DNA from 2 places in the Duganella violaceipulchra genome. Region 2 is predicted to be linked to the other one. Evidence: predicted binding sites of a transcription regulator. Region 2 holds the regulator's gene; the other holds the start of a gene.
The links. The regulator sigma-54, encoded in region 2, starts transcription at its own class of promoters, with help from an activator protein. The targets are predictions, from matches to a motif close to TGGCANGNAANCTGCTTT.

Region 1 (5,387 bases), on a different contig from region 2:
GCCTGGACATCGTCAAGCACCTGCACGAGCAGGGCAAGAAAATTTTGTGGGCGCCGGACAAGCACCTGGGCTCCTACATCCAGAAACAGACCGGCGCCGACATGCTGCTGTGGCAAGGCTCCTGCCTGGTGCACGACGAATTCAAGGGCATCGAACTGGAACTGCTGAAGGCCGACTATCCGAACGCCAAGGTGCTGGTGCACCCCGAATCGCCGGCCAATGTGGTGGCGCTGGCGGACGTGGTCGGCTCGACCACGCAGATCATCAACGCCGCCGTCGAGTCCGACGCCGATACCTTCATCGTCGCCACCGACAACGGCATCCTGCACAAGATGCGCGCCGCCGCGCCGGGCAAGCGTTTCATCGAAGCGCCGACCGCCGGCAACAGCGCCAGCTGCAAGAGCTGCGCGCATTGCCCATGGATGGCGATGAACGGCCTGCAAAACCTGGCCGACGTGCTGGAGAATATGGACAACAGCTCCGCCAACGAGATCCACGTCGATCCGGAGATCGGCAAGCAGGCGGTGACGTCCATCAACCGCATGCTCGATTTCGCGGCGGCCAAGAAGGCCAGGGTGCAGCCAGGCGCTGACCTGGCGAAAGAAGCTAAACTGTTTTCGGGAATCGGTCCGGCATGAGTACCTTAGTCAACACCTTTGCACCTTTCGATGACGCTTTGCGGACGGCCTTCGAGGCCAATATGCTGGCGGCTCTGCTGGAAGACGTGGGCAGCGGCGACCTGACCGGCCTGCTGGTGCCGGTCGGCGGCCGCGCCACCGCGCGCGTGATCGTGCGCGAGGATGCGGTGCTGTGCGGCGCGCCCTGGTTCGAAGGCATCATGAACTGCATGCAGGCGGGCATCGAGATCGACTGGCAATACGCTGAAGGCGATCTGATGAAGGCCGACAGCCTGGTCTGCACCATCCAGGGCCCGGCACGCGCACTGCTGACGGCCGAGCGCGCCGCGCTGAATTTCCTGCAGCTGCTGTCGGGCGTCGCGAGCGCCACCCGCAAGTATGTCGACGTCATCGCCGGCACCCGCGCGGCCATCCTCGATACCCGCAAGACCATGCCTGGCCTGCGTCTGGCGCAGAAGTACGCGGTGCGCGTGGGTGGCGGACAGAACCAGAGACTGGCGCTGTATGACGGCATCCTGATCAAGGAAAACCATATCGCGGCGGCCGGCGGCATCACCGCGGCGGTGCTGGCGGCCAAGCGCCTGGACAAGGGCGTGTCGATCCAGGTCGAAGTGGAAAGCATCGCCGAGCTGGAGGAGGCGCTGGCGGCCGACGCCACCTCCATTCTGCTCGACAACTTCAGCCTCGACATGATGCGCGACGCGGTGCGGCTCAACGCCGGCCGCGCCTTGCTGGAAGCTTCCGGCGGCATCAACTTCGATACCGTGCGCGCCATCGCCGAGACCGGCGTGGACCGTATTTCGATCGGCAGCCTGACCAAGGATGTGCGCGCAACGGATTACTCCTTGCGCATCGTCGGCTAAGGCGTCAGCCGGCCAGCTTGCGCATCAGCGCTTCCACCGGCCCGCGCTGGAAATGGCGCGACCACCACCAGGCACAGGCGCTGGCGGCCACGCAGAACAGCAGCGCGGCCGTTACCGCCGTCGCCACGCCCTGGCCGCTGAGCAGGCCCAGGGCTTCCAAGGTTCCCATACCCAGCAGCACGTGCGCGATGTACAGCGTCAACGTCTGGCGGCCCGCCGGCGTGGCCAGCTGCAACACCCGCTTGCGCTGCAGCCAGGCTGCGCTGCGCAGGCACAGGCCGATCACCAGCACGGCGCCGCCGGAACTGGCCAGCAGATATAAAGGCATGGGCGGTATCGGCTTGGTCGTCAGCAGCTCGGACAGCCCGGGCAGGGCGGCGCGCAGCAGCAGGCTGATACTTTCCGCCGCCAGCAGCGTGGCGCCGCCCCAGGCGATCATCCGGTGCTGGATCGCGCGCCGGCCCAACGGCAGCCGGCCGAGCAGCATTCCCAGCAGCAGAAAGCCCAGCCACGGCAACACCGGATGCCAGCCGTTGAACAGCAGGTTGCGGCCGAAGCCGGTTGGCGTCCAGAAGCCACTGTAAGTGTAGCTGTGCCAATCCCAGCCCGCGCTGTAATTCTGCGTCAACACCAGCCCGGCGAACAGCAGGTCCATGGCGAGGATGCAGGCCGCCAGCGCCTGCCACGACAGCCTCAGCAGCAATGCGCCAAACAGGAAATAGAAGGCGTAGTAGTGCAGGATGTCCGCTTCGAACAGCAGCATGTTGCACAAGCCCAGCACCAGCAGGAAGACGGCGCGGCGCAGCGTGACGGCGACGGTTTGGGCATGGTCGTTGCCGGCGGCGGCGATGCCCAGGCCTATGCCGGCCAGCACAACAAAGCAGGCGGCGGCCCGGCCTTCCAGCGCGCCGGTGAGCACGGCCAGCAGGCTGTCGCCCTCCTTGATACCCATCGCCATGCGAAAGTTGACGATCACCATGCCGACAAAGGCAAGGAATCGGGCCAGGTCCAGCCCTTCAAGACGTTGTTTCTGATGTTGCATGTGGTTTCCTCATCTGGTTTGAAGTATGATGAACGAACGTTCGTTCATGGTATGAGGTCCTTATGGCAGAGTCAAGAAAGCAATTGATCGTGGAGGCCGCCTGCGCCTGTTTTCTGCGCAAGGGCTACCACCAGACCGGTGTGCGCGATATCGCCGCGGAGGCGGGCATCAGCCTGGGCAATCTCTACAATCACTTTTCGGGCAAGGAGGCGGTGCTGGCCGAGATCGCCGCGCTGGAGGCGGGCGACTTGGCGCCATTCATCGCCCACCTGCAGGCGGAGGGCGATCCGGCCGCAGCCTTGACGCGCTTCGCCGGCGCCTACCTCGACTTTGCGGGGCGGCCCGAGAATGCGTTGATGACGCTGGAGCTGGTCGCCGAGGCGGTGCGGAACCCGGCCATCGCGGCGACGTTTGCCGGCAATCGGCAAGGCTTGCTGGCGGCGCTGGTGGGTTTGCTGGAGCAGGGTGGGGACAGCGGCCGGCTGCGCCGATGCGCCTTTCCGGCGGAGACCGCGAACGTGATACTGGATCTGGTGGAAGGCCAGGCGCTGAGGGCGGTACTGGGCGAGGTGGCGCAAACGGCGCCTGCGCGCGCGGAATTATTGGATTTTATCGCTCATGCGCTGCAAGTGGCATGAAAAATTTGCATGCAAATATGTAAAAATTTACCATTATGAATTCCTTAAATGCAATATAATCTGCCTTGTCATTTTTATAGCATTAATTAAAGGAGTAGGTGGATGAAAAAACAATTATTGGCGGCGGTGGTGGCAATGGTGGGTCTGACGGGCATGGCGCACGCGGATGGGTTCTACAATGGCGGTTTCGAGGCCGGCACCACGGGCGGCTGGACCACCGGCGGCGGCTATCGCGCCGGCACCAACAACAGCATGCAGCCTTCGCAATTCCTGCCAGGTGGCAACCTGAACGGTGACAATGGCAGCCGCGGCGCTGTGGTCGGCAGCAGCTATGTCGATCCCAACCTGGGCTCACTGCTGGGTTCGACCGTGTACAACGGCAACTATTCATACCGCGCCGAAGACACCACCAGCGGCGGCTATGCGACCGCGATCAGTCAAAAAGTCAGCAACTACACCGACGCAAACATCTACTTCGCCTGGAAAGCCGTGCTGGAAAACGGCGGCCACCAGGAATATGAATCGGCGCTGATGAAGCTGACCCTGACCGACGACACCACCGGCCAGTTGCTGATCAGCCGTAGCTACAACGCCGGCTTCAGCGGTTCGGGCGTGGACAGCCGCTTCGCCAAAGAAGGCAATCTGTTCTACACGCCAAGCTGGCAAGTGGAGCAACTGAGCATCGACCAGTCGCTGTCCGGCCACAGCTTCACGCTGTCGCTGCTGGCCGCCGATTGCCAGCCAACCGGCCACACCGGCTATGCCTATCTGGATGGCTTCGGCGCCGTGACGCCGTCAGTGCCTGAGCCTACCACCTACGGCATGCTGCTGGCTGGCCTGGGCCTGCTGGGCTATATGGCGCGTCGCAAGAAATCGGCTTAATCCGGTTGAGGGCGCCGGCGGCCGATGCCGGCCGGCGCTAGGTGTTGATACTTTTCCGCATTTTTGCCAGCGGCACCTTGATGTCGTCCGGCAGTGTAATCTCGAACCGCTCCACCATCGCAAAGCCGCAGGCCAGGTACAAGGGCACGCCCGGCATAGTGGCGGCCAGTTCCAGCGTGCGGAAACCGGCGGCGCCCGCCGCCTCGGTGCAATGGCTCAGCAGCAGCCGGCCCAAGCCTTGCCGGGCCGCTGACGGCTCGACGAAGAAGGCGCGGATGCGCGCCGCTTCCGTGGCCGGATCGAGCAGCGGATCGGCGCCTTGCTTGGTGCGGTCGGCGCCGAACAGCGTGCTGCGCTTGCTCCAGCCGCCGCAGGCCACCAGCTCCCCATGCTTTTCAATCAAAAAATAAGTTTGATCGGCGACCAGTTGCGTATCGACGCCGAACACGTGGCGGGTGATCGCCACAGCCTGCTCCGGGCTGTAGAAGCCGTCGCTCAGCGCTATGCCGGAACGGGCGATCAGTGCTTCCATCGCGGGGATGTCGGCCGCCAGGGCTGCGCGCACGGTGATCACGCCCGCCCCTTACTTGCGGCGCGCCGGCGTCAGGATGCTCGGCAGCGCTTTCGGCAGCGTCTCGGGGTAGTCGCGGCTGAAATGCAGGCCGCGGCTTTCGTGCCGCTGCAGGGCGCTGTTGACGATCAGGTTGGCCACGTCGACCAGGTTGCGCAGCTCCAGCAAGTCGTGCGTGATGCGGAAGTTGCGGTAGTACTCGTCGATTTCTTCCTTCAGCAGCGCGATACGGTGCTGGGCCCGCTCCAGGCGCTTGGTGGTGCGCACGATGCCGACATAATTCCACATGAAGCGGCGCAGCTCGTCCCAGTTGTGGGAGATGACCACTTCCTCGTCGGCGTCGGTGACGCGGCTTTCGTCCCAGTCCGGCAGGTAGGGCACTTCGCCTTTTTCCTTGGCCGCGATGTCGGTGGCGCAGGCGCGGCCGATGACCACGCATTCCAGCAGCGAATTGCTGGCCAGGCGGTTGGCGCCGTGCAGGCCGGTGCAGGCGGTTTCGCCCACCGCGTACAGGCCGGGCAGGTCGGTGCGGCCGTGCAGGTCGGTGACCACGCCGCCGCAGGTGTAGTGCGCGGCCGGCACGATAGGGATCGGCTGCCTGGTGATGTCGATGCCCAGTTCCAGGCAACGCGCGTAGATGGTCGGGAAGTGCTCGATCAGGAACTCGGCCGGTTTGTGGCTGATGTCCAGGTGCACATAGTCGAGGCCGCGTTTCTTGATCTCGAAGTCGATGGCGCGCGCCACCACGTCGCG
Region 2 (5,387 bases):
CAGGTGAGCCGTCTCTCAAGTCCACTTTGGAACTGATGAAGACATTCGGACTAAAACTGACAATCACTGCCGTTACTATCAACACATCCTAATCGGCGACGCACGGCCACCGGCACTTAATCCAGCTGGCGCAGCGGGTGGGCGTAGTCCGGCCACACCGGCTGGAAGAAGCGCCGCACCATGGCCTCGTCAACCTCGTCCAGCGTGGCCGGTTTCCATCGCGGCGCGTTGTCCTTGTCGATGACCAGCGCGCGCACGCCTTCGATCACTTCGCCGTCCTCGAAATTGTGGCGCACCAGCGTGCGCTCCATGCGCAGGCAATCGGCCACGTCCAACGCGGCGCCGCGCCGGACCAGCTCGTGCGTCACGCACATCATCAGCGGCGAACGGGTGGCCATCACTTGCAGCGTCTTTTGCGCGAAGGCGCTGTCGTCGGTTTTCAGCGAGGCGACGATGGCGGACACCGAGCCGGCGCCGAAGTGGCGGTCGATGGCGGCGCGCTCGGCCGCCAGCTTGCTGTCGCCGGCAGCGGCCTTGAATGGCGCCGCGAAGGCCGCGATGGCCGCGGCCACGCCAGCCCCCGGAGTCGACTCAAGCAGCGCCGCCAGCGCCGCCATCTCGCTGCCCGGCACAAAGTGATCGGCCAGCCCCGCGTGCAGCGCATCGGCCGCGCCGATGGTGACGCCGGTGACGCCCAGGTAGCAGCCCAGCTGGCCCGGCGCGCGCGCCAGGAAATAGCTGCCGCCCACGTCCGGGAACAGGCCGATGTTCACTTCCGGCATGGCCATCCTGGTGCGCTCGGTGACGATGCGCACGCGGCAGTCCGGACCGCCCTGCGCCACGCCCATGCCGCCGCCCATGACCACGCCGTCCATCAGCGCGACGTAGGGCTTGGGATAAAAATGGATCAGGTGATTGAGCGCGTATTCCTCGGTGAAGAAATCCTCCACCAGCGCGCTGCCGCCCTGCGGCGTGGCGCGGCCGGCGTCGTAGAAGAAGCGGATGTCGCCGCCGGCGCAGAAGGCCTTTTCGCTGCTGCTGCGGATGACGACGGCGGCCACGCCGCTGTCGTCGCGCCAGGCCAGCAGCGCCTGCGTGATATCGCGCACCATCGCCAGCGATAAAGAGTTCAAGGCCTTGGGGCGGTCCAGGGTGATGAAGCCGGTTCCGTTGCTGACGCTGGTGTGGACGTATACGCTCATGGAGTCTCTAGGGTCGTGGTGAAAACCCTATTTTACTGCGGGCGCAAAAAAGGGCGCCTCTGCGCCCTTAGTTGGATGGTGCCGGGGCCGTTGTTATAGGGCGGCGGCAGCGGGTTCGTAGCTATCCGGGAGATGCTTGATCGCATCGTGGCCGTGCTCTTGGACCTTGGCTTTGTACTTCATGACCTGCCGATCCAGCTTGTCGATCAAGGTATCGATGGCGGCGTACAGGTCCTGCGACAGGCTTTCCACGTAGACGGTCTTGCCCGACATGCGCAGGTTGATTTCAGCCTTCTGGCGTTTCTCTTTCTCTTTGAGGTTATCTACAGTCAGGATGACAGCAATATCAATCACTTGATCAAAGTGGCGGGTGACGCGTTCCAGCTTGTTCTGCACGTATTCACGGATGGCCGAGGTCACTTCGAGATGATGTCCACTGATGGTGAGATTCATACACACTCCTAAAGATAATGTCGCTTCTTACGGTTAGTGCGGAGCCCATTACCGCCGGGCGCGCAGGAACCAAATAACTACAAAGATTTACGGAGACTGACTGGCGGGATCTTCAACGCTTCGCGATATTTGGCAACAGTGCGTCGCGCAATCACCATGCCTTGTTCTCCCAGCATGTCCGCAATCTTACTGTCGGATAAAGGATTTTTAGGGTCTTCTGCTCCTGTCAATTGCACGATGAGTGCGCGTATCGCCGTCGAACTTGCTTCCCCCCCCGCTTCGGTGGCGACATGGCTACCAAAGAAATATTTCAACTCAAACATGCCATGCGGGGTCAGCATATATTTTTGAGTTGTTACACGAGAAATAGTGCTCTCGTGTAGACCCAGTGTATCAGCAATTTCGCGAAGCACAAGGGGGCGCATGGCAACGGCGCCATGGGAGAAAAAGTTCTTTTGTCGTTCTACTATCGCTTGTGCGACGCGCAAAATCGTGTCGAAACGCTGGCGCATATTCTTGATCAGCCACTTCGCTTCCTGCAGCTGCGCGCCCATCGCGCCCTCGCCTTTTCCCTGCTTGAGCAGGTTGGCGTACATGGCGTTCACGCGCAGGCGCGGCATGACGTCGTTGTTCAGGCTCACTTGCCAGCCGTTGCGCGCTTTTTTGACGATCACGTCCGGCACCACGTAGTCCGACACGTCCGACGCGAACGCCGACCCCGGATGCGGATTGCACTGGCGGATGACGGTTTGTGCTTCGCGCAAATCTTCGTCGTCGCACAGCAGCGCCTTCTTCAGTTTGTTGAAATCGCGCTGGGCAAACCAGGTCAAATGATTTTCAACAATCGTCAGCGCCATGCGCCGCGTGACCATCGGGATGGCCGGCAGGCGCTTGATCTGCAACGCCAGGCATTCGGACGCGTTGCGCGCGCCCACGCCCATCGGGTCGAAGCTTTGCAGCATCGACAGGGCGGTCTGCAATTCGTCGAGCTCCAGTTCCAGCTCTTCCGGCAGGCGGGCCAGGATCTCTTCCAGCGATTCCTCGAGGTAGCCGTTTTCGTCCAGCGCGTCGATGATCAGCTCGACCAGCGCGCGGTCGCGCATCTCCAGCACCGTCACCCGCATCTGCTCCATCAGATGTTCGCGCAGGGTGCAGTGGCTGGCCTCCAGTTGCGGACGCGAGTCCTCGTCGTCGGGCGCCTTGCTGCGGCCGGCGTCGCTCCAGTCGACGTCGGCGTCGCTGCTGGTGCTTTCGGTGTCGGCGGCCGGGCCGTCGTAGTTGTCGGCGTCGGCGGCCGGCGCCTCCTGGGCGTTGGGCGGGCCTTCGGGCGGCGCGTCGCCGACCGGGGCTTGCTGGCTGATGGCGCCGTCCGACAGCAGCCGCAGCGAGCGGTCCAGCGGGTCGTCGAGGCGCTCCAGCAGCGGATTATCGGTCAGCAGCTGTTCCAGTTCCTGGTGCAGCTCCAGCGTCGACAGTTGCAGCAGCCGGATCGACTGCTGCAACTGAGGTGTCAGCGCGAGGTGCTGCGACGTGCGCAGTTGCAAAGACTGTTTCATGGGTTTTACATACGGAAGTGTTCACCCAGATACACGCGACGCACCGATTCGTTGGCGATGATGTCGTCTGGCCGGCCTGAAGCCAATACCGTGCCCTGGTTGATGATATATGCGCGGTCGCAGATGCCCAGCGTTTCGCGCACATTGTGATCGGTAATGAGGACGCCGATGCCGCGTTCCTTGAGAAAGCGCACGATGCGCTGGATCTCAATCACGGCGATCGGGTCGACCCCGGCGAATGGTTCGTCGAGCAGCACGAAGCGCGGGTTGGTCGCCAGTGCGCGCGCGATCTCCACGCGGCGGCGCTCGCCGCCCGAGAGCGACAGCGCCTGGTTTTCGCGCAGCTTTTCGATTTGCAAATCGGCCAGCAGGGTATTGAGCCGTTCATCAATGGCAGCCTTGGATAAAGGCTTGCCGTCCACCTTCTGGATTTCGAGGACGGCGCGGATATTTTCTTCCACCGTCAGCTTGCGGAACACCGACGCTTCCTGCGGCAGGTAGGACAAGCCGAGCGAGGCGCGGCGGTGGATAGGCAGCGAGGAGATATCGGTGCCGCTGATATCGATGCTGCCGGCGTCCGACGGCACCAGGCCGACGATCATGTAGAACGAGGTGGTCTTGCCGGCGCCGTTGGGGCCGAGCAGGCCCACCACTTCGCCGCATTCGACTTGCAGGGACACGTCATGCACGACCTGGCGCTTGCCGTAGGTCTTTTGCAGGCCGCGCACGATCAGGGTGCTACCGCAGGATGGTTCCATGCTTACTTCTCCGTGGCCGGCGGCGTCGACGCGGCCGGTGCAGAGGCCGCCGGCGCGGCCGGACGGATGGTCGGCTGGATCACCATGGTGCCGCGGCCGGCGCCCGGCTTGCTGACGCCGGAGACGTTGTTCTTGACGTCGAAATGTTCGGTGCGGCTGTCGTAGGAGATGAACTCGCTGTTGACTTCGCTGGTCATGCGCGGGCCTTCCAGCTGGCGCACCCTGGCTTTCGAGAACAGCTTGACCAGGTCGGTCTTGTCGCTGTATTCGATGCGTTCGGCTTCGCCCTCGATCCACTGGTCGCCGGCGCCGTCGCGCTTCTGGCGGAAGGTCGACAGCGTACCCGGCGTGCTGGTCAGCACGACGAAGTTATAGCCTTCCGGATCGGTGGTCACCACCGCCTTGGGCGACTTCATCAGCAAGGTGCCGCGCGTCAGCACGACATTGCCGATCAGCGTCTTGATCTGCTTGACGTCGTCGATTTGCAGGTCGTCGTAGTCGATCTTGGTCGGCTTGTTGGCATCGGCTTTTTCCGCGTGGGCCCCAGCGGCCGCCAGCAACAACATCGCCGCCGAGAGTATCAGTTTCTTCATCGTCATTCCATTCATCATCATTGTTTCCTCAATGGCCGGCGCGCGGCGGCATCGTCAGTTGTCCGCGTCCGCCCAGCTGCACTGCGCGGGTGGCGTTATTGGCCTTCATGCCGATGCCGTTGGCGGTGGCGTTGCCCATTTCCAGCGCCACCGGGCTGGCGGTTTCCATCCGTTCCTCGTCCGGGTAGACGGTCAGCGCCGGCGTGGTCATGCGCATCGCCTGCGCTTGCGGCCCGGCCGGGCGCACCACGCTCACATTACCATTGAGCTTGACGCGCGTATTGCCCTGGTCGACATGGGCGGTGTCGGCATTGATATTCATCGGCGGCTGGTCGCCGGACAGGCTGTGCACAGTCGGCTTGTCGATGTCGGAGGCATCGTCGACCGGCCGGTGGGTCAGTTTTTCGCCGGAGATGATGTAGGCCGGCTGGCCGGCCTTGTTCATGCGCACCATGCTGAAGCGGTCGATGATGTAGTCCGGCTCGTTGCGGTGCTGGTCCACCTGCGCATCCTGGCCGGCCTGGTTGACCACCTGCACCAGCCAGAAGCTGCCGACGGCGACAAACGCGCCGACCATCATGATGACGGTGAGCTGCCAGCGATGGGCTGTTTTTTTACGCATGGACTATCCTCGTCAAACCAGGAACTGCGCCATCACGCGCTCGTAGCTGCCCTGCGCGTGCAGCAGCAGCTCGCACACTTCGCGCACCGCGCCGCGGCCGCCGGCGGCCACCGTGGTGTGGTGGGCGCGCTCCAGCACTTCGGCGCGGCCGTTCGGCACGGCGACGGCGAAACCGACGCGCGTCAGGATCGGCAGGTCGACCA

Region 1: the regulator sigma-54 is predicted to act here: its motif matches at 3,231-3,248, upstream of KVP70_RS34245 (PEP-CTERM sorting domain-containing protein).

The regions. Positions count from the first base shown of each region.
Region 1 covers NZ_JAHTGR010000006.1:119,577-124,963, reverse strand. The annotation lists gene nadA (quinolinate synthase NadA) at 1-638, shown strand, start outside; gene nadC (carboxylating nicotinate-nucleotide diphosphorylase) at 635-1,501, shown strand; gene KVP70_RS13120 (DUF418 domain-containing protein) at 1,506-2,543, opposite strand; gene KVP70_RS13115 (TetR/AcrR family transcriptional regulator) at 2,606-3,181, shown strand; gene KVP70_RS34245 (PEP-CTERM sorting domain-containing protein) at 3,284-4,063, shown strand; gene KVP70_RS13105 (GNAT family N-acetyltransferase) at 4,101-4,637, opposite strand; gene nadB (L-aspartate oxidase) at 4,647-5,387, opposite strand, start outside.
Region 2 covers NZ_JAHTGR010000005.1:265,475-270,861, forward strand. The annotation lists gene KVP70_RS12010 (helix-turn-helix domain-containing transcriptional regulator) at 1-92, shown strand, start outside; gene KVP70_RS12015 (enoyl-CoA hydratase/isomerase family protein) at 117-1,202, opposite strand; gene hpf (ribosome hibernation-promoting factor, HPF/YfiA family) at 1,296-1,655, opposite strand; gene KVP70_RS12025 (RNA polymerase factor sigma-54) at 1,733-3,211, opposite strand; gene lptB (LPS export ABC transporter ATP-binding protein) at 3,217-3,969, opposite strand; gene lptA (lipopolysaccharide transport periplasmic protein LptA) at 3,972-4,562, opposite strand; gene lptC (LPS export ABC transporter periplasmic protein LptC) at 4,591-5,184, opposite strand; gene KVP70_RS12045 (KdsC family phosphatase) at 5,197-5,387, opposite strand, start outside.